Regions from separate parts of the Variovorax sp. 01T432 genome, predicted to be linked through region 1. Evidence: predicted binding sites of a transcription regulator. Region 1 holds the regulator's gene; each other region holds the start of a gene.
What was found. Region 1 encodes FNR, which switches genes on or off when oxygen is low (the NO sensors DNR and NnrR bind a similar motif). Its sites were predicted from a motif close to TTGATNNNNATCAA; they were not measured.
Positions count from the first base shown of each region.

Region 2: a site for FNR is predicted at 3,251-3,264, ahead of AC1DNF_RS14240 (universal stress protein). Genes of this name have one in related genera too.
Region 3: a site for FNR is predicted at 2,408-2,421, ahead of AC1DNF_RS33350 (MBL fold metallo-hydrolase RNA specificity domain-containing protein). Genes of this name have one in related genera too.

Region 1 covers NZ_JBFTPS010000084.1:9,706-17,010, forward strand. Annotated here, with positions in the region: gene acs (acetate--CoA ligase) at 1-7, shown strand, start outside; gene AC1DNF_RS33650 (sulfite exporter TauE/SafE family protein) at 109-819, opposite strand; gene hemN (oxygen-independent coproporphyrinogen III oxidase) at 822-2,240, opposite strand; gene fnr (fumarate/nitrate reduction transcriptional regulator Fnr) at 2,338-3,078, shown strand; gene AC1DNF_RS33665 (FixH family protein) at 3,086-3,352, opposite strand; gene ccoG (cytochrome c oxidase accessory protein CcoG) at 3,371-4,819, opposite strand; gene ccoP (cytochrome-c oxidase, cbb3-type subunit III) at 4,843-5,775, opposite strand; gene AC1DNF_RS33680 (cbb3-type cytochrome oxidase subunit 3) at 5,785-5,922, opposite strand; gene ccoO (cytochrome-c oxidase, cbb3-type subunit II) at 5,934-6,560, opposite strand; gene ccoN (cytochrome-c oxidase, cbb3-type subunit I) at 6,571-7,305, opposite strand, start outside.
Region 2 covers NZ_JBFTPS010000015.1:118,043-125,347, forward strand. Annotated here, with positions in the region: gene norR (nitric oxide reductase transcriptional regulator NorR) at 114-1,742, shown strand; gene AC1DNF_RS14235 (hypothetical protein) at 1,777-2,646, opposite strand; gene AC1DNF_RS14240 (universal stress protein) at 2,742-3,185, opposite strand; gene AC1DNF_RS14245 (heavy metal translocating P-type ATPase) at 3,299-5,686, shown strand; gene AC1DNF_RS14250 (response regulator) at 5,778-6,110, shown strand; gene AC1DNF_RS14255 (response regulator transcription factor) at 6,110-6,385, shown strand; gene AC1DNF_RS14260 (AraC family transcriptional regulator) at 6,428-7,305, opposite strand, start outside.
Region 3 covers NZ_JBFTPS010000081.1:7,759-15,063, reverse strand. Annotated here, with positions in the region: gene AC1DNF_RS33355 (bifunctional acetate--CoA ligase family protein/GNAT family N-acetyltransferase) at 1-2,356, opposite strand, end outside; gene AC1DNF_RS33350 (MBL fold metallo-hydrolase RNA specificity domain-containing protein) at 2,471-3,823, shown strand; gene AC1DNF_RS33345 (thymidine phosphorylase family protein) at 3,835-5,340, shown strand; gene AC1DNF_RS33340 (cation-translocating P-type ATPase) at 5,337-7,305, shown strand, end outside.

The sequences.
Region 1 (7,305 bases):
CTACTAAGAAACTCATGCCATCGAACGCCGAATTTGACTGTGACCCCGGTTTCATGCCCCGGGGTCAGGCCTGCCTGATGGCGAACTACTGAGGATGCGGCGAGACGCTCAGCGGCACCAGATCTCGATCTGGCGGCCGAGGTCCATCCACAGCGCCTGGCCGGCCACGGCGGCGAGCACGCCGCCGGCAAGGCGGGTGCCCCACTCCCCGCGCATCGCGCCGAGCGCGCGCATGTGCCGCCAGAGCCACGGTGCCAGCACGAGCGAGAGGCCGCTGCCGACGGCAAAGAGCGCCATGACCAGCGCGCCCTGCAGGCTGTCATTGCCGAGGCCGGCGAGCATGAGGGCCGAATAAAGAAGCCCGCAAGGCATCGAGACCCAGAGCGCGCCGGTCGCGAGCACGCCCCAGGTCGAGCCGGTGAGTGGCCGCAGGCGCGCCGCCAGCGCACGGCCGATGTGGTGGGCCCACAGCGGCTGGCGCCCCAGCGCCGCGAGCGACAGGCCCCAGGCGAGCACGAACACGTGGAGCGTCACCCACAAGGGCCGCAGCGCAGCGACCTGTTCGCTGGCGAATCCGAGTCCCTGGAAGGCGGCGGCCGCGCCGGCGCCGGCGGCGGAATAGCCAGCGATTCGGCCCGCGTGGAAGACCATGGACGCGGGCAAGGCACGTGCCGCGCCGGGCAGCGCCGCGACCCCGCCGCCGGCCGGCGCGCGCACGATGCGGATGACGCCCGCGCACGCGGCGCCGCACATGGCGACGCAATGCGGCCCGCCGGCCAGCCCCATGAGGAGCGCGGTTCCGACCAGCGCCGCCTGCATGATCAGACGATGCGCGAGAAGCGCGTGCGGTTGCGGTCGGCCTGGAGGTATTGGTCGAACACCATCGCGATGGCGCGCACGAAGAACCAGCCGGTCGGCGTGACCTCGATGTCGTGGTCGCTCAATCGCACCAGCCCTTGCGCCACCAGCGGACCGAGGGCGGCGAACTCGGGCGTGAAGTGATCCCTGAAGTTCACCAGGTGCGCCAGCCCGAAGGATTCGAAGTCCAGATGGCCCTGGCACATCAGCGCCATGATCACCGCGCGCCGCAGCACATCCTCGCGCGTGAGCGCCAGGCCGCGCACCACCGGCAGCCGGCCCTGGTCGAGCAGGTCGTAGTACTCCTCCAGCGTCTTGGCGTTCTGGCTGTAGGTGGCGCCCACGCGGCCGATGGCCGAGACGCCGATGGCGACCAGGTCGCAGTCGGGGTGCGTGCTGTAGCCCTGGAAGTTGCGATGCAGCCGGCCCTGCCGCTTGGCGACGGCGAGCGGGTCGTCGGGCAGCGCGAAGTGGTCCATGCCGATGTAGACATAGCCGGCCGCCGTGAAGGCCGCGATCGAGCGCGAGAGCATGCCGAGCTTCACCGCCGCCTCCGGCAGGTCTTCGGCCGCGATGCGCCGCTGCGGCTTGAAGCGCTCTGGCAGATGGGCGTAGGCATAGAGCGCGATGCGGTCCGGACGCAACTCGCAGATCTGCGCCAGCGTGCGGTCGAAGGAGGCCGTGCTCTGGCGCGGCAGTCCGTAGATGAGATCGACGTTGATCGAGGAGAAGCCCAGCCGCCGGGAGGCCGCCACCAGGTCGAACACCTGCTGCGCGGGCTGGATGCGGTGGACGGCCTTCTGGACCTCCGGATCGAAATCCTGCACGCCGAAACTCAGGCGGTTGAATCCAAGCTCCGCCAGCACCGCGAGGCGATCGGCGTCCACGGTGCGCGGATCGATCTCGATCGCGTACTCGCCCTCCGGCGACAGCGTGAAGGCGGACCGAAGAAGCGCCATGAGCTCGCGCAGCTCCGCGTCTTCCAGGAAAGTCGGCGTGCCGCCCCCCAGGTGCAGCTGGCTGACGACGGCGCCCCGGCCGAGCTGCTCCACCTGAAGCTCCACTTCGCGCGCGAGGTAGTTCAGGTACTCGCGCGCCTTGCCGCGCTGGCGGGTCACGATCTTGTTGCAGCCGCAGTAGTAGCAGAGCGACTCGCAGAACGGGATGTGCACATAAACCGACAGCGGGCGGACCCGCGCGCCGGCCGTGCAGCGCAGTCTCAGGGCGTGGGCATAGTCCTGCGCGGTGAACGCCTCCACGAAGCGGTCGGCGGTGGGATAGGAGGTATAGCGCGGGCCGGGCACGTCGAGGCGCCGCAGCATGGCGGGCGACGGCAGCGGCGAGGACGGCGCGGGAATGGCGATGACTGGCGCTGGAAGCATGAAGAGGCTCTGGACACTGGAAATGGCCCACTATGGCGCCGGCATGCCCCGCGATCCTTGACGTGCGTCAATCCTCCCTCAGGTGCGCGCTTGGACAATCGCGCAAACCACGACCAAGTCAATGAAAACCGAACATATCAAGGTCGCCTGCTCGAACTGCAACCTGCGCGACCTCTGCATGCCGAGCGGCCTGAGCCCGGACGAATTGCAGCGCATCGACAACCTCGTCGCCACGCGGCGCAAGGTCGCGCGGCGCGAGACCCTGTTTCGCAACGGCGAGCGCTTCACCTCCCTCTACGCGATCCGCACCGGCGTCTTCAAGACCCGCGTGACCAGCGAGGACGGGCGCGACCAGGTCACGGGCTTCCAGATGGCCGGCGAGATCATCGGGCTGGACGGCATCGTCAACGACCGCCACAGCTGCGACGCCGTCGCGCTGGAGGACGCCGAGGTCTGCGTGATGCCCTTCGATCGCATCGAGACGCTGTCGCGCGAAGTCCCCACGCTGCAGCGCCATGTGCACCAGGTCATGAGCCGCGAGATCGTGCGCGAGCACGGCGTGATGCTGCTGCTGGGCAGCATGCGGGCCGAAGAGCGGCTGGCCGCCTTCCTGCTGAACCTCGTGCAGCGACTGCACGCGCGCGGATTCTCGCGCTCCGAACTCGTCCTGCGCATGACGCGCGAGGAGATCGGCAGCTATCTCGGGCTCAAGCTCGAGACCGTGAGCCGCGCGATGTCGAAGTTCGCGGAGGACGGCATCGTCGAAGTCCAGCACCGCAACCTGCGCATCGTGGACCCCGACGCCTTGCAGCGCATCGTCAATCCGGCGAACTGCTGAGCGGCGCTCAGGGCGCCAGGTCGGCCGCCGGCGTCGCCGCGTGGTTGCGCCCGGCCAGGGCGGGCATCAGCTTCTTGTCGGCCAGGGTCTTGTTGATCTCGATGCCCTGGCGGTAGTAGTCCGCCGCGATCACCGGATCGGGCATCTTCACGGCAATCCAGAGCGTCGTGAGGCCGGCGACGACGACGACCGCGGGGCCGCCGAATACCATCCAGACCAGTGGGTAGGACCACCAGGGTCCGCTCCTGGCCTGTGATTCTTCTGCGTCTTTCATCTCTTCTCCTTTTGTGACTCAGCGAGGCACCATGAAGGTGGCCTTCTCCGACACGCGCGCGCGGCCGTCGGCCGAGCGCACATCGAAATACACGTTGTGGGAACCGGCCGGCGTGCTGCCATAGGGCAGCTGCAGGCGCACCGCGACCCAGCGCGATTGGGCGGCACCGACCTCCACCGGCCCGGCCGGCGAGACGTTCAGGCCCGGGAGGCCGCTGGCCTCGATGCTGTAGCGTTGCGGCTTCTCGGTCGCATTCATGATCTGGAGCCGGTAGACGTTCTCGAGCGCGCCGCCCTCGACGATGCGGGCGAGCGAGCCGCGGTCGCGCACCACGTCCACCTTGAGCGGCGTGCGCACCACCAGGCTCGTGAGCAGGCTGATGCACAGCACGGCCAGCAGGCTCGTATAGATCAGCACGCGCGGGCGCAGCACGCGGCGCAGCACCTGCCTGGGCGTCCAGTGGCCGGCCATGCCGTTCTGCGTGGCATAGCGGATCAGGCCGCGCGGTGTCGCCATCTTGTCCATCACCGTGTTGCAGGCGTCGACGCAAAGACCGCAGCCGATGCACTCATACTGCAGCCCCTTGCGGATGTCGATGCCGGTCGGGCAGACCTGCACGCACAGGTCGCAGTCGATGCAGTCGCCCAGGCCCTGGGCCCGGGCGTCGGTGCCCTTGGCGTGGACACCGCGAGGTTCGCCGCGCTCGGCGTCGTAGCTGACGATCAGCGTGTCGCGGTCGAACATGGCGCTCTGGAAGCGGGCATAGGGGCACATGTACTTGCAGACCTGCTCGCGCATGAAGCCCGCATTGCCGTAGGTGGCGAAGCCGTAGAAGAAGACCCAGAAGACTTCCCAGGAACCCATGCGCGTCTGCAGGAATTCCATGCCCAGATCGCGGATCGGCGTGAAGTAGCCGACGAAGGTGAAGCCGGTCCACATCGCGATGCCCAGCCACACCAGATGCTTGAACCACTTCTTGACCAGCTTCTCCACCGAGAATTCCCCCTCGTCCAGCCGCATGCGAGCGATGCGGCTGCCTTCGATCTTCTGCTCGACCCACATGAAGATCTCGGTGTAGACCGTCTGCGGGCAGGCATAGCCGCACCACAGGCGTCCGGCCACGGCGGTGAACAGGAAGAGCGAAAGCGCGGACACCACCAGCAGGCCGGTGAGGTAGATCAGGTCCTGCGGATAGAGCACCAGCCCGAGGATGTAGAAGCGCCGCGAGGCCAGGTCGAACAGCACCGCCTGGCGCTGGCCCCATTCGAGCCAGGGCAGCCCATAGAAGAGAAGCTGGGTCAGGAACACCATGCCCCAGCGCCAGCGCGCGAAGACGCCGCGCACGGTGCGGGTGTAGATCTTTTCCTGCGCGGCGAAGAGACCGCCGCCGCCCTCGGGCGCCGTGGCCGCGGCGATCGGTATCACCCGGCGCGCGGGCCGGGTCTTGACGGGCGTGGAATCGGTCATCCTTGTCTCGGGTGGCATCTCAGTCAGGGCGTTGCGGCGACGGGCGTAGCGGCGCCGGGCTTGTTCGACAGGCCCCACACATAGGCGGCCAGCACATGGATCTGCGCCTCGCTCAGGCGGCCCTGCTGCGCTGGCATCTGGTTGGTCTTGCCGGTGTTGATGATCGAGACGATCGCGTCCTGCCCGAAGCCGTGCAGCCAGATCTTGTCCGACAGGTTGGGCGCGCCGATGGCGGTGTTGCCGACGCCGCCGATGCCGTGGCAGGCCGCGCAGGCGGCGAACTTGGCCTTTCCGAGGCCGGCGCGCACCGAGTCGTGCGAACTGCCCGACAGGCTCAGCACATAGTTGGCGACGTTCTTCACGTCCTCGGCCGTTCCGACCGCCTCGGCCATCGGCGGCATCACGCCGGTGCGGCCCAGGGTGATCGACTCCTTGATCTTCTCCGGCGTGCCGCCATGCAGCCAGTCGTTGTCCGTCAGGTTGGGAAAGCCCTTGCCGCCGCGCGCATCGGAGCCGTGGCACTGGGCGCAGTTGTTGAGGAAGAGGCGCTCGCCGATCGCCATCGCCGCGGGCTCGGCGGCCACGCGTTCCACGGGCATGGCGGCGTACCCGGCATAGACAGGCTCAAGCTCGCGCTTGGCGGCCGCGAGATCCTTGGCGTACTCGCCCTCGGTGCTCCAGCCGAGCTGGCCCTTGTAGCTGCCGAGCCCCGGGTAGGCCACGAGGTAGCCCAGGCCGAAGACGATGGTGATCACGAACAGGCCCACCCACCAGCGCGGCATGGGGTTGTTGGCCTCGCGCAGGTCCTCGTCCCAGACGTGGCCGGTGGTGTTGTCCGGGCTGCTCGCGGCCGGCGCGCGCGCCATGAGCCACAGCAGCAGCGCGCAGAACAGGATGCTGCCGAGCGAGACGATGGTCACGTAGTTCGACCAGAAGTCGCTGAAGAAATCGCTCATGGTGTGCTCTCAGTCCTGTTCGAATGGCAGGCGGCTCGCTTCATCGAAGCCCTTCGCGTTGCGGCGCGAGAAGGCCCAGACCATGATGCCGATGAAGGTGGCGAACGAGGCCAGCGTGGCGATGATCCGCAGGGTGGTGATGTCCATCTTTTCGCTCCTTACTTGAGTGTCAGCCCGAGCGACTGCAGGTAGCCCACCAGCGCGTCCATCTCGGTCTTGCCCTTGACGTCGGCCGGCGCCGCGGCGATCTGCGCATCGGTGAAGGGCACGCCGACACGGCGCAGGGCCCGCATGTGGGCGGCGGCCTCGTCGCCGTCGAGGGGCGCCTTCTCCAGCCACGAATAGGCCGGCATGTTCGACTCCGGGACCACGTCGCGCGGGTTGTTGAGGTGGATGCGGTGCCACTCGTCGCTGTACTTCCCGCCGACGCGGTGCAGGTCGGGGCCGGTGCGCTTGCTGCCCCACTGGAAGGGATGGTCGTAGACGAACTCGCCGGCCACCGAATAGTGGCCGTAGCGCAGCGTCTCGGCGCGGAAGGGCCGGATCATCTGCGAGTGGCAGTTGTAGCAGCCCTCGCGCACGTAGATGTCGCGGCCCAGCACCTGCAGCGAGGTGGGCGGCTGCAGGCCGGTGATGGGCTCGGTGGTCGACTTCTGGAAGAACAGCGGCACGATCTCCACCAGGCCGCCGATGGCGATGACCAGCAGGATCAGCACGATCATCAGGGCGTTGTTGGTCTCGATCTTCTCGTGCGAGAAGCCGGTCTTGGGATTGCTGGAACTCATGGGGTCTTCCTCAGGCGGTGGCGACGGCGGGCATGGGGATGGGCGCGCGCACCGAGCGGCCCGAGATCACCGTCATCCACACGTTCCATGCCATCAGCAGCATGCCGCTCAGGTAGAGCACGCCCCCGACCAGGCGCACGATGTAGTACGGATAGGTGGCCTTCACGCCTTCGACGAAGGTATAGGTGAGCGTGCCGTCGGCATTGATGGAGCGCCACATCAGGCCCTGCATGACGCCGGCGATCCACATGGCGGCGATATAGAGGACGACGCCGATGGTGGACATCCAGAAGTGCGTCTCGATCGCCCTCATGCTGTACATCTCGGTGCGCCCGTAGAGGCGGGGAATCAGGTAGTAAAGCGAGCCCATCGTGATGAAGCCGACCCAGCCGAGGGCGCCGGCATGCACGTGGCCGATGGTCCAGTCCGTGTAGTGGGACAAGGCGTTGACGGTCTTGATGGACATCATCGGACCCTCGAAGGTCGCCATGCCGTAGAAGGACAGCGCCACGATCAGGAAGCGCAGGATCGGGTCCGTGCGCAGCTTGTGCCAGGCACCCGAGAGCGTCATGATCCCGTTGATCATCCCGCCCCAGCTCGGCGCCAGCAGGATCAGCGAGAACACCATGCCGATCGACTGGGTCCAGTCGGGCAGCGCCGTGTAGTGCAGATGGTGCGGGCCCGCCCACATGTAGGTGAAGATGAGCGCCCAGAAGTGGACGATGGAGAGCCGGTACGAATACAC
Region 2 (7,305 bases), on a different contig from region 1:
TCATTGCAATCGCCGTTCCAGGGGGCGCTTCTTGAAAGATCAATGGCTTAGCGGACGAAGATGTCAATGTGACACGGTTACCATGAGGTCATCATGACTCGATTCGTGTCGAAATGACGTCCCATCCTCTGCTCCAGGCGCTGGTCCCGCTGGTCGCCGACATTGCGCGCGAGCTGCCCGCGGCCGAACGCTATCGGCGCCTGCTGGAGGCCTTGCGCATCCTCCTGCCCTGCGATGCCGTGGCCCTGCTTCGCCTGGAAGAGGGCTGGCTTCTGCCCCTGGCCGTGGACGGCTTGAGCAGCGACACGCTGGGCCGGCGTTTCCGTGTCGAGGAGCATCCGCGCTTCGCGGCCTTGCTCGAGGCCGACGGGCCCATGCGCTTCCCGGCCGACAGCGCCTTGCCCGACCCCTACGACGGCCTGGTTGACGGCCTGGACGGCCATCTGCCGGTGCACGACTGCGTGGGCTGTGTCATCCATCTGGAGGAAAAGCCCTGGGGATTGTTGACGCTCGATGCGCTGACGCCGGGTCGCTTCTCCAGCGTCGACCTGGCCGCGCTGGAATCCTTCGGCAGCCTGGCCGCCGCCACCGTCAGCGTGGTGAATCGCATCGAGCAGCTCAAGTCGCGCGTGGAGCACGAGAGCCTTCGCGCCGAGGGCTACCGCCTGGCGGCGACGCCTCGCGAACGCACCCTGCTCGGGCGCAGCCCGGCGATGCGCCAGCTTCAAAAGGAGATCGAACTCGTCAGTGCCAGCGAACTGGCCGTGCTGATCCAGGGCGAGACCGGCGTCGGCAAGGAACTGGTCGCCGAGGCGCTGCACGCGGGCTCGTCCCGCGCGTCGCGGCCCATGATCAGCCTCAATTGCGCCGCGTTGCCCGACACCCTGGTCGAAAGCGAGCTCTTCGGCCATGTGAGGGGCGCGTTCACGGGTGCGGTCGCCGAGCGTCCCGGCAAGTTCGAGTTGGCCGACGGCGGCACGCTGTTCCTGGACGAAGTGGGCGAGCTGCCGCTGCAGGCGCAGGCCAAGCTGCTGCGCGTGCTGCAAAGCGGCCAGCTGCAGAGGCTTGGATCGGACCGCGAACACCGCGTCGACGTGCGCCTCATCGCCGCGAGCAACCGCAACCTGGCCGACGAAGTGCGGGCAGGGCGGCTGCGCGCGGATTTCTATCACCGCCTGAGCGTCTACCCGGTGCGCGTGCCGCCCCTGCGCGAGCGCGGGCGCGACATGCTGCTGCTCAGCGGCTTCTTCCTGGAGGAGAACCGCTCGCGGCTGGGCCTGGGCGGCCTGCGGCTGGACGCGAGCGCCCAGGCCGCGCTGCTCGCCTACGACTGGCCCGGCAATGTGCGCGAGCTGGAGCATCTGCTCGGGCGCACCGTGTTGAAGGCGCTGGGCCGCCAGCCGCAGCGCCCGCGCATCCTGAGTCTTTCGGCGGGCGATCTCGACCTGCCGGGAGCCGACCATCGCCCGGCCGTCACCGCGAGCGAGGCTCCCGAGGCCTTGCTGGGCGCGCAGCCCGCGCCGGCGCGCCTGAGTGAAGGGCAGGGCCTGCGCGATGCCGTGGCCACGCTGGAGCGCGAACTGGTGGAGTCGGCATTGGCGCGCAACGACTTCAACTGGGCGGCGGCGGCGCGCGCGCTCGGCATCGACCGCGGCAATCTCACCCGCCTCGCCAAGCGGCTGGGCCTGCCCGGCGACAAGCGCGCGCTGCGCGCCATGGGCGGACGCCGGACGGGCGGCTGAAGGTCCGGCGCGTGGCCTCGAAGGCCCGGTGCCGCTAGCGCGTTGCCTTCATGCGCGTGAACTCCCTGTGCTTCATCGCGATGTAGTCGCCCCGGTCCACTTCATGGAGTTGCCGCGCAAAACGCTCGGTGCCGTCGAACCACTGGGCCAGGCGTTCATCGAGCCGCTGGTCGCCCGGTGCGCTCAGGTAGGCGTCGATCGCGAGGTAATAGCGCATCGTGTTGCGCTCCACCACGCCCCGCACTCCGCCCACATAGTCGGGCTGGCCCGCCGAGTCCTTGCCCGTCACGGTGAAGCCGACCTTGTCGCTGCCGATTGTCGCGAGGTAGCCCTGCATCGCCAGGCGCGCGGCGAAGCCGTAGGAATAGCTGTAGGCGAGATGGATGATGGTCTTGCCGGCATCGAGCGGCGTGGCCTCCAGCTCGATGCGGTAGTTGCGGGTCGCGAGCGGGCCGGATGGCGCGGTCAGCTCCACGGAGAGATAGTCCGATGCGAGGGTGGCCGGCCGCCAGGCGAATTCGATGCGCTGCGCCTCCGAGACCGGCTGGTCGAACTTGCGGCCGAGCGCGACCGCCACGGTGGTCGCGCCCGCGCTCTCCTGCACGGCGCAGTGCTTGGTATTCAGGTGCAGCATCAGGATCTCGCACCACACCGCGGGTGCCTTCAGCGAATCGCTCACTTTGCCGAAAGGTTGATCGATCACCGCATGGATGTCGCCGATCAACTTGTCCGGCGCCTCGGTCGATTCGAGCATCAGGGGGCGGCCGAACATGTTGTGCTCGAACAGCGGCGTGTTGGCCTTGTACTTGGCGAGGAGGCCGGCAGCGCCCTCGCTGCCCTGCGCCAACGCCATCGCCGGTGCCAGCAGCAGGATCAGCCACAGCGCGTATCCGCGGACATTCATGTTCGTCATGCTGCGCCCACTGTAGCCGGGAAGCGCCGCCGCGTGTGCAGGACAAGGGGCAAGGCTGCCGTGGGCCCTCGCGCGGCGGGAACCGACTAGCGCAGCACCAGCACCGGCAGGTTCGAATGGGTGAGCACGTGCTGGGTCTCGCTGCCCAGCAGCAGGCGCTTGATGCCCTTGCGGCCGTGCGAGGCCATCACGATCAGGTCGCTCTTGTGCTTCTTCGCGGCCGCGATCACGGACTCTGCCACGAGGTCCGAGTTGATCGTGGCCGTCTTGATCCTGACGCCGGCGGCCTTGGCGCGCTCGCCCACCGCATCGAGCGCGCCCTGCGCCTTTTCGGCCCACTGCTTCTCGACGCGCGCGACATCCTCATGCGAGAACTCCATCGCGCCGTCGAAGTAGTTCTTCGGGTAGCGCGGCACCACGGTGAGCGCCACCAGCTCGGCGTCATTCTGAGCCGCGAGGGCGATGGCGCTTGTCACGGCCTTCTTCGAGAGCGCGGAACCGTCGGTGGCAACCAGGATGCGTTTGAACATGGGATTGTCTCTTCTTGAGTCATGTGGATGATGGCTGGAGCGTAGACGCCTTGCCGCCGCCAGGCTTGATCCACATCAAGGACGCCGCGGCCGCGCGTCACTAGGCTTGCGCCATGCAAGCTGCGCTCGATTTCGCCGAGGCCGGGCCTGGCCTCTTCCCTCAGGCAGGGACCGACGACGCAGCGCGCGCGGACCTGTCGCTGCTGGACGACCCGGCCGAATGGCCGGCCTTCGGCCGCCCCCTCGACGGCGATCCGATGGGACGCTGGGAGTCGCAGGTCGTCGTCGAGGGCATGCACTGCGCGGCCTGCGCCTTCACCGTCGAGAGCCTGCTGTCGCGCGTGCCCGGCGTGCTGAAGGCCGAGGTCAACGCCGCGAGCCGGCGCGCGCGCGTCGTGTGGTCGGCCGCCGCCGTGAAGCCGTCGGCCTGGATGGCGCCTTGCGCCGCCGCGGGCTACAGCCTCGTGCCGGCCGGCGACATCGCCCTGCGCACCCGGCGCGCGCATGAAGCGCGGATGGCCCTCTGGCGCTGGCTGGTCGCGGGCTTCTGCATGATGCAGGTGATGATGTACGCCTACCCCGCGTACATCGCGCAGCCGGGCGACATGTCGCCCGACGCCGCGCAGCTCCTGCGCTGGGCCTCCTGGGTGCTCACGCTGCCCGTGCTCCTGTTCTCCTGCGGGCCCTTCTTCCGCAGCGCATGGCAGGACCTGCGCGCGCGCCGCATCGGCATGGACCTGCCGGTCGCGCTCGGCATGGCGATCACTTTCGCGGTCAGCACCGCCGGCACCTTCGACCCGGCCGGCCCGCTGGGTCACGAGGTGTACTTCGACTCCCTCACGATGTTCGTGTTCTTCCTGCTCACCGGCCGCTGGCTGGAGACGCGGCTGCGCGGGCGCACCGCCGGATCGCTCGAGGCGCTGATGAACCGGCTGCCCGACAGCGTCGAGCGCCTGGGCGCCGACGGCAGCTTCACGCGCGTCGCCGTGCGGCGCCTCGCGCCCGGCGACGTGGTGCGCGTGCTGCCCGGCGAGGCCTTTCCGGGCGACGGCATCGTGATCGCCGGCGACACCTCCGCCGACGAGGCCTTGCTCACGGGCGAGGCGCGCCCGGTGCCGCGCCCCCGTGGCGCGCGCGTGCTGGCCGGCAGCCACAACCTGGCGCAGGCGGTGCAGGTGCGCATCGAATCGCTGGGGCAGGGCACCCGCTTCGCGCAGATCGTCGCGCTGATGGAAAGCGCCTCGCTGCAGAAGCCGCGCCTGGCGCAACTGGCCGATCGCGTGGCGCGCCCCTTCCTGATCGCGGTGCTGGCGGCGGCCGCATTGGCCGTCGCGCTCTGGTGGCACGTCGATACCGGCAAGGCCCTGATGGCGGCGGTCGCGGTGCTGATCGTCACCTGCCCCTGCGCGCTGTCGCTCGCCACGCCGGCCGCGATGCTGGCGAGCGCCGGCGTGCTGGCCCGCGGCGGCGTGCTGGCGCGCAACCTCCAGGGCCTGGAGGCGCTGGCCTCCATCGACACGGTGGTGTTCGACAAAACGGGCACGCTCACGCGCGGCACGCCGCGCCTCGAACGGATCTACTGCCGAAACGGCCTGCGTCCGGGCGATGCCCTGGAGATGGCCGCGGCGATCGGTGCGCAGTCCCTGCATCCCAGCGCGCGGGCGCTGGCCGCCGCGTGGAGCGCGCAGTACCGTGCGGAGCCGTCCTGGGAACTGCTCCGACTCACCGAGCATGCCGGGCTGGGCCTCGAAGGCCGCTTGTGCCGGAAGAAGGGCGTGGGCGACACGGCGCAGTGCATGCGCCTGGGTTCGGCGGCCTTCTGCGGCGTCGAGCCCTTGCGCGTCGAGGCTGCCCAGGTGCACCTGCGCGACGCGCAGGGCTGGGTCGCGAGCTTCGTGCTGGCCGAGGACTTGCGCCCCGATGTCGTCGACACGGTCGAGGCGCTGAAGGCGCAGGGGCTGTCGGTCCACCTTCTGTCCGGCGACCGTGCCGCCGCCGCGCGCGAAGTCGCCGGCCGCGCCGGCATCGGCGATGTGCGGGGCGACTGCTCGCCCGAAGACAAGCTGCACGTCCTGCAGGCGCTCCAGGCCAGCGGCCGGCGCGTCGCCATGGTCGGCGACGGGCTCAACGACGGTCCGGTGCTCGCGCGCGCGGATGCCTCCTTCGTCTTCGGCAACGCGGTGCCGCTGGCCCAGGCGCGCGCCGACTTCGTCGTGCTGGGCGATTCGCTCGCCGCCATCTCGCAGACCATCGCGCAGGCCCGCCGCACGCTGCGCGTGGTGCGGCAGAACCTGTGGTGGGCGGCCGGCTACAACGCGTTGTGCGTGCCGCTGGCGCTGGCCGGCTGGCTGCCGGCCTGGCTCGCCGGCCTGGGCATGGCGGGCAGTTCGTTCGTGGTCGTCCTCAACGCGGCGCGTCTGGCCAAGGTCCCTGCGGCCAGCAGGTCGGAGCCCCAGGCCGAGGCCGAGGCAGGGTATTCACCTCGACTCGCACGGCCATGAGGCATACGCTGACGCTCGCGACAGGATGTCCGGCCTGCGGCCGGCCTTGTCCAATATTCCCTCCCGCCACCTCTGCATCGAAGGCCTGCGCATGAACGTCTTTGTGATCGACGACCATCCCATGATGCGCGAGGCCATCGTGATGGTGTTCCGGCGGCTTCGGCCCGCTGCGAACCTCGTCGAGCTCGACCGGCTCGATGCGCTGGGCGCGGCCGTCAAGCGCGTCGGGCCGCCCGATCTGATCTGCCTCGACCTGAACCTGCCCGACACGCACGGCGATTCGGGCGTGCTCGCGGTGAAGGCCGCGTATCCCCTCGTGCCCCTGGCCGTCTATTCGGCGTCTCCGGCCGAGGACATGGAGCGCTCTGCATCGGCGCGGGCGCGGACATCTATATCGAGAAGGCCGCCGGCGCTCCGGAGCTGATGGCGGCGTTGAAGGGTCTGCTCCAGGCGGACGAGGACGACGACGATGTCCCCGTGGCCGCGAACACCAAGCTGTCCAAGCGGCAGACCGAGCTGATCGGCCTGCTGTCGCGCGGCCTGAGCAATCGGGAGATGGCCGAGGAACTCGCGATCAGCGAGCACACCATCAAGGTCCACCTGTGGCGCCTGTTCCGCCGCATCGGGGTGGGAAGCCGCACGCAGGCCCTTCACTGGGCCCGCACGAACGGACTCCTGGCAAGGCCTCCGGTGGGTTGAAGCGCAGGGTGCGACGCCGGCAGGGCAGGACGCGATCGACCGCTAGCGGCTGCCCGAGTCCGGGTCCGCTGTCGAGGCCTTGCGCAAGCTGCCCCGGGCGGGTCTGCTTCGCGCCTGCGCGGCGTGCGCCTCGCGCCAGGCCGACGGGATCTGGCCGAACTGGGCGACGAACCACCGGGTGAAGGAGCCCGGCGTGCTGTAGCCGAGCAGTTCCGATACGCGTTGGAGGCTGTACTTGGGATTGTCCATGTAGCGGGGCGCCAGTTCGCGGCGCACCTCGTTGAGCAGCGATGTGAAGCTCGCCCCCGCTTCGTCCAGCTGGCGCTGCATCGACCGCACGCTCAGGCCCAGGCCTTGCGCCACGCACTCGATGGTGGCGCGTCCGGTCGGCAGCATCAGATAGACGGCGCGGCGAACCTCCAGCGCCATGCCGGACTCGCGCGCCGAAGGCAAGGATTCGATGAACTGCCTCGCGTATCGCGCCATGGCGGGATCGGCGGAGGGATTGGGTGCGTCCAGGTCGGCAGCCGGAATCACGATGCCGTTGAACTCGCTGTCGAATTCCAGTCTGCAGGAGAACAGGCGACGATGCAGGCGCAGGTCGGGCGGCGCCGCATGGCTGAAATTCACGCTGAAGGGCTGCCACCGCGCACCCATGAGCGCCGCGCACATGCGGAATACGACGCCGATGGCCAATTCCGTGGCCTGGCGCGCCGGGACGTTGGCGACAAGCTCGGCCCGGACGATCACCATCTTGCCCGCGTCTTCGATCTCCATGGCCAGGCTCTGGTTGAGCAGATGCCTGTAGTTGATGGTCGTGATCAGGGCGTCCCGCAAGGTGGACTGGTGGCTGATCAGCAGGCTCACCGCGCCGAAGTGCGACAGCTGCCGCAACTCCGCCATGCGCAGTCCGAAAGTGG
Region 3 (7,305 bases), on a different contig from region 1:
CGGCGATGAAGGCCATCTCGCGGTCGTAGTCGATCTGGGTCAGGCGGGCCAGCTCGCTGCGCGGTAGATCGCGCCGCGTCTGGAAGATCCGCATGCGGATGTCTTCCGGGTCCAGCCGCTCCAGGAAGCGAAGGTGCTGCGCCTCGTCTTCCGGGCGAATGGGCCGGATGGTGATCGCGCGGCCGTTCCACGTCAGCTTGCGCACCCATTGCGTCGGGTAGGGAAGGATCGCGAAGCGCTCCGCCCCGCCGACCGGCTGGCGCGAGACGCGGATGCGGGCATCGAGCGCCAGCGCGCCGTTCTCGTCGACGTAGAGGGGGTTGATGTCGAGTTCCGCCAGTTGCGGCAGGTCGGCGAGCATCTGCGACACCGCCGTCAGCACGTCGTAGAGCGCTTCCACCTGCGCGGGCGGATGGTCGCGGTAGCCGGCGAGCAGGCGCGACACGCGGGTGCGGGAGACCAGCTCGCGCGCCAGGCTGCGGTTGAGCGGGGGCAGGGCGACCGCGCTGTCGGCCGTCACCTCCACGGCCGTGCCGCCCTGGCCGCACAGGATGATGGGGCCGAACACGCTGTCGATGCTCGCGCCGACGATCACTTCCTGCGCATGCGGCCGGTGGATCATCGGCTGCACCGTGAAGCCGTCGATGTGGGCATCGGGGCGGGCGGTGCGCACCGCCTGGAGCATCTCGCTGACGGCATGGTCCAGCGAGGCCTGGTCGCGCACATCCAGGCGCACGCCGCCGACGTCCGACTTGTGCGTGATGTCGCGCGACTGGATCTTCAAGGCCACCGGATAGCCCACCTCGCGCGCCGCCGCGAAGATGGCCGAGGCGTTGGGCGCCACGGCCACGGTCGGCACCACGGGAATGCCGTAGGCCTTGAGCACGGCCTTGGCCTCGTGCTCGCCCAGCCATTCGCGGCCCTCGGCGAGCGCGGCATCGAACTGCAGGCGCGCGGCGGCCGTGTCGGGCGCCGGGTTCTCGCTCGCGCTGGGCGCCTGGGTGAGGATCTCCTGGTTGCGCCGGTAGGTCTGGAGCATGGCGAAGGCGCTCACGGCTTCTTCCGGCGTCGCGTAGTCGGGCAGGCCGGCCTGCTCGAAGAGCTGGCGTGCCTGGGCGACCGAGACGTCGCCGAGCCAGCAGCTCATGATGCGCGGAACGCCCGTGCGCAGCAGCGGCAGGCAGGCGCGCGCGATGTCGTCGCTGCGCACGATGGCCGTCGGCGCGTGCACGAACAGCACGGCGCCGGCCGATTCGTCCGCCAGCAGGGCCGACAGCGTCGCCGTGTAGCGCTCGACCGGCGCGTCGCCGATGATGTCCACCGGATTGGCATGCGACCAGTTGGGCGGCAGCACCGCGTTGAGCCGCTGCAGCAGCGCCTCGCCGGGCTCGGCGAGCGTGACGCCGGCGCGCGCGGCGGCGTCGGCGGCCATCACGCCCGCTCCGCCGCCGTTGGTCATGATGGTCAGCTTGTCGCTGCGGTTGCCGCGAAAGCGCGCCAGGGTCTCGGCCGCCATGAAGAGGTCCTGCAGCGTGTCCACGCGCAGCATGCCGGCGCGGCGGATGGCGGCGTCGTAGACGATGTCGGAACCGGCCAGCGCGCCGGTGTGCGAGGCTGCCGCGCGCACGCCGTTGCCCGCGCGCCCGGCCTTGACGACGATCACCGGCTTGTTGCGTGCCGCCGCGCGTGCGGCCGACATGAACTTGCGCGTCGACTCCACCGATTCGACGTAGAGCAGGATGGAGCGCGTGCGGGCGTCGTTCGCCAGGTGGTCGAGCAGGTCGCCGAAGTCGACGTCGCAGTGGTCGCCGAGGGACACGAGGTGCGACAGGCCGATGCCCCGGCTCTTGGCCCAGTCGAGCATCGCGGTGACCAGCGCGCCCGATTGCGAGACGAAGGCCACGTCGCCCGGCAGCGCATCGGTGTGCGCGAAGCTGGCGTTGAGCCCGATGTGCGGGCTCAGCAGGCCGATGCAGTTGGGGCCGAYCAGCCGCATGAGAAAGGGCCGCGCCGCGTCGAGCGCCGCCTGCTTCTCCTGCGCGCTCAGGCCCGCGGTCACGATGATGGTCGCGCGCGTGCCGAGCGCGCCGAGTTCGGCGACGAGGCCCGCGATCGTGTGCGGCGGGGTGCACAGCAAGGCCAGGTCCGGGGGGGCGGGCAGGTCGGCGGCTTTCTGGAACACCGGCACGTCGTCCAGGAAGACGTGCTTCGGGTTGACAGGATAGACCGGCCCGGCGAAGGTACCGGCGCGCAGGTTGCGCCAGACTGTGGCGCCGACGCTGCCCTGCCGGTTGGAGGCGCCGAAGACGGCGACGGATGCGGGCGACAGCAGGCGGTCGAGATGGCGAATGCTCAAGTTGGATCTCCAGGCGAAGGTTCATCATCCGCAATCGGGCATGACGATCCCTTGACCGGGATCAAGGCTCGGCCAACGCGTGCTGCCACGCTCGCATGTCATGAAGGAGAGACAATGCGCATCGAATTTCTCGGCGGTACAGGCACCGTCACCGGATCCAAATATCTTCTGGAGCATGACGACCGCCGCCTGCTGGTCGATTGCGGCATGTTCCAGGGCCTGAAGCAGCTGCGCCTGCGAAACTGGGAAGGCCTGCCGCTCGACGTTTCGCGCATCGACGCGGTGCTGCTCACGCATGCGCACATCGATCACAGCGGCTACGTGCCCCGGCTGGTCAAGCTCGGCTTCAAGGGCCCGGTGTATTGCAGCGCCGCCACGCGCGAACTGTGCGAGCTGCTGCTGCCGGATTCCGGGCGGCTGCAGGAGGAAGAAGCCGATTTCGCGAACCGGCACGGGCACTCCAAGCACAAGCCGGCACTGCCGCTCTACACGGAGCACGAGGCGCGCGAGGCGCTCAAGCATTTCGAGGTGGTTCCCTTCGATACCGATCATTCGCCCTGGCCGGGGTGGTCGTGGCGGCTCAAGCGCGCGGGGCATATTCTGGGCGCCGCCAGCGCCCGCGTCGCCTGGCCCGGCGGGAGCATCCTGTTCTCGGGCGACCTCGGGCGCAGCGACGACCTGGTGATGCGCCCGCCGGAAGCACCCGAGCAGGCCGACTACGTCGTCGTGGAGTCCACCTACGGCAACCGTCTGCACCGCGATGTCGACACGCTCGGCGCGCTGGCGGAGGTGATCAACCGCACGGCCGCGCGCGGGGGCGTGCTGGTCATTCCGGCATTCGCGGTCGGCCGGGCGCAGACGTTGCTGCACTGCATCCACCTGCTCAAGGAGGCGCGCCGCATTCCGGACATGCCGGTCTACCTGAACAGCCCGATGGCGGCGGACACCACGCGCATCTTCCGCAAGCACCTCGACGAGCACCGGCTGAGCGCCGCGCAGTGCGCGTCGATGTGCCAGGACGTCCACATCGTCAACACCGTGGATGAGTCGAAGCGGCTCAACACGCTGCGCTTTCCCACCATCATCGTCTCGGCCAGCGGCATGGCGACGGGCGGGCGCGTGCTGCACCATCTCAAGGCCTACGCGCCGGACGCGAGGAACACGATCCTGTTCGCCGGCTTCCAGGCCGTGGGCACGCGCGGCGCGGCGATGGTGGAGGGGGCGTCCGCCATCAAGATCCACGGCGCCTACGTCGCGGTCCGCGCCGAGGTGGCCAATCTCGACACCTTGTCGGCGCATGCCGACCGCGAGCAACTGCTGGCCTGGCTCAACGGCCTGCGGACCCCGCGGCGGGTCTTCGTGACGCATGGCGAACCGGTGGCGGCCGACGCGCTGCGCCTGGCCATCGAGGAGCGGCATGGCTGGCCGGTGACGGTGCCCGACTACCGCGAGTCGCGCGAGCTTTGACGGCCGGCGCCATGCCCACCGATCGCCTGCTGGCCCGGCGCGCCGGCATCGACACCTACCAGCAGCCCGTGGTCTACATGCGCGGCGACTGCCATGTGTGCCGCGCCGAGGGCTTTCAATCGCAGGCGCAGGTGGAGGTCATCGCCGGCGGGCGCCACGTGCTCGCGATCCTGAACCACGTGACCAGGGATTGGCTGCGGCACGACCAGATCGCGCTGTCGGACGTCGCCTGGACCCTGCTGGCGGCGGCGGAGGGCGACCCGGTGGAGGTGCGCCATCCGCCCGTGCTGGCATCGCTCGCGCACCTGCGGGCCAAGGTCCACGGTGGCAGGCTGGATTACGCGGCCTTGCGCGCGCTGATGGATGACGTGAGCCAGGGCCACGTGTCCGACATCCACCTCGCCTCCTTCGTCACGCTCTGCGCCGGCGGCGGGCTGAATTTCGACGAGACGGTGGCGCTCACGCGGGCCATGGTCGACGTGGGCGAGCGCATCGTCTGGGACGCCTCCCCCGTCATGGACAAGCATTGCATCGGCGGGCTGCCCGGCAACCGGACCTCGCTGCTGGTCGTGCCCATCGTCACGGCCTGCGGCGTGCTGATGCCCAAGACCTCCTCCCGCGCCATCACCTCGGCGGCGGGCACCGCCGATGCGATGGAGACGCTCGCGCCGGTCGACCTGGACCTGGCGACGATGCGCCGGGTGGTGGCGCGCGAAGGCGGCTGCATCGCCTGGGGCGGCGCGGCGCGCATCAGTCCCGCCGACGACATGCTGATCCGCGTGGAGCGGCCGCTCAATCTCGACAGCGAGGGGCTGCTGGTGGCCTCCATTCTTTCCAAGAAGGCGGGCGTGGGTTCGCAGCGGGTGCTGATCGATCTTCCCGTCGGCCCGCTGACCAAGGTGCGCAGCGTGGCGGCGGCCGAGGGCCTGTCGCGCACGCTGGTCTCGGTGGGCGCCGCGCTGGGGTTGCAGGTGCGCACGGTGTTCACCGACGGCACCCAGCCGGTGGGCCGCGGCATCGGTCCGGCGCTGGAGGCCATGGATGTGATGGCTGTGCTCGAGCGGGCCCAGGACGCGCCTTCGGACCTGCGCGATCGCGCGCTGCAGCTGTCCGGCCTGCTGCTCGAGATGGCGGGCCGCAGCGCGCCGGGGGCGGGGCTCGCGCTGGCGCGCGAGGTGCTCGACGACGGCCGCGCGCTCGCCAAGTTCATCGCCATCTGCGAGGCGCAGGGCGGCCTGCGCGTGCCGCCGCGCGCGGCCCACAGCCACGTCGTGACCGCGCACGCCGGCGGCGTGGTGGCGGCCATCGACACCCGCCTGGTCGCCCGAGCGGCCAAGCTGGCCGGCGCGCCGCGCGATCCGGCCGCGGGCGCGCTGATGCAGGTGCGCGTGCGGGAAACGGTGCAGCTCGGCCAGCCGCTCTTCACGCTGTATGCCGACAGCCTGGGCGAGTTGCAGTACGCCCTGGGCTTCCTGCGCTCGCAGCTGCCGACCGTGCGCATCGAGGCCTCGCCATGAGCATGGGCGCGTCGCAGGCCCTGGCAGGCGCGCGGCAAGCGCCCGGGGCCGCGGTCGACGATCCCGGCCCGCGCGGGCTGAGCGAGGCGCAGGTGCGCGAGCGCCTGCGCGCCGACGGCCCCAACGTGCTGCCGGCGCGCGACCGCAAGGGCCTGCTGGGCATCGCCTGGGGCGCGCTGACGCAGCCGATGTTCCTGCTGCTGCTGGCGACCGCCGCCGTCTATGGGCTGCTCGGCAGCCTGGGCGATGCCGGCGTGCTGCTGGTGTCGGTGCTGGCCGTGGGCGGCTTGTCGATCTATCAGGAGCAGCGCACCGAGCGCACGCTGGAATCGCTGAAGGACCTCTCCAGCCCGCGCTGCACGGTCGTGCGCGATGGCCAGTCCCTGCGGGTGTCGAGCCAGGCGCTGGTGCGGGGCGACCGCCTGCTGGTCAATGAGGGCGATCGCCTGGCCGCCGACGCGCGGCTGCTGCAGGCCCACGCGTTGCTGGTGGACGAGTCGCTGCTGACGGGCGAATCGGTGCCGGTGGCCAAGCGCGCCGGTGCCGGTGCGGGCGATACGCTGCTGCACGCGGGGAGCCTGGTGGTGCAGGGCGATGGAGTTGCCCTGATCACCGCCACCGGCGCGCACACCGCGCTCGGGCGCATCGGGGGCTCGCTGGCGCAGCTCAGGCCGCGGCAGAGCCGGCTGCAGAATGAACTGACGCGGCTGGTGCAGCGTGTGGCGGTGCTGGCCGTGCTCACCTGCGCCGTCGCGGCCACCGTCTTCGCGCTGCGCGAAGGGTCCTGGACCGCCGGCCTGCTGGTGGGCCTGACGCTCGCGATGTCGCTGATCCCGGAAGAGTTTGCGGTGGTCTGGAGCGTGATGCTCGCGCTCGGCGCCTGGCGCCTCGCGAAGTCCAGGGTGCTGACGCGCCAGCCGCAGGCCATCGAGGCGCTGGGCACCATCACCGTGCTGTGCGTGGACAAGACCGGCACCCTCACGCGCAACCAGATGGCGCTCACCGCGCTGCATGACGGCGCCGAGGCCTGCGAACTCGCCCCCGACGGCACGGCGGCGCAGCGCTTCCAGGGCCTGTTGACCGGTGCGATGCTGGCCAGCGTTGCCGGCGGAATCGAGCCGATGGACCGGGCGATCTTCCACGCCGGCGACCAGGCTCGGCTTGGCGCGCCGGCGCATTGGAGCGCCGGGGACCGTCGCGGGGTGCGCGAAGGCCGGCCCTATGTCGTGCACTGGTGGCGAGAGGGGGAGGCCGGGCCGCACACGGTGGCCGTGAAGGGTGCGCCCGAGGCGGTGCTGGCGCTCTGCGAGGGCGAGCCGGAGCGGATGCGGGGGCTCGCCGACACGGCCGAGCGTTGGAGCGCGGCCGGGCTGCGCGTGCTCGCCGTCGCGCAGGGCCATGACTCGCGCGCGGGCGTCGACGGCGCGCTGCCCGCGCACATGCGCCTGGAGCCCCTGGGCCTGCTGGGCTTCATGGACCCCCTGCGCGACGAGGTGCCGCAAGCCATCGACGAATGCCGCCGCGCCGGCGTGCGGGTGGTGATGATCACCGGGGATTCCCCCCTCACGGCCCAGACCATCGCGCGCCAGGCGGGGCTCGTCGACGGTGGCAGCGCCCGCGTCATGACCGGTGCCCAGCTGGCGCAGTTGGACGAGGCCGAACTGCGCGCGTGCGTGGGCGAGGTGCAGGTCTTCGCCCGGGTGGACCCGGCGCAGAAGCTGCGTATCGTGCGCGCCCTGCAGCAGCGCGGCGACGTGGTCGCGATGACGGGTGACGGCGTCAACGACGCGCCCGCCCTGCGCGCCGCCGACATCGGCGTCGCGATGGGGCAGCGCGGCACCGATGTGGCGCGCGAGGCGGCCTCGCTCGTGCTGCTGGACGACAACTTCGCCTCGCTGGTGGAGGCCGTGCGGGCCGGGCGCCGCGTGTTCGTCAACCTGCGCAAGGCGCTGGGCTATCTGTTCG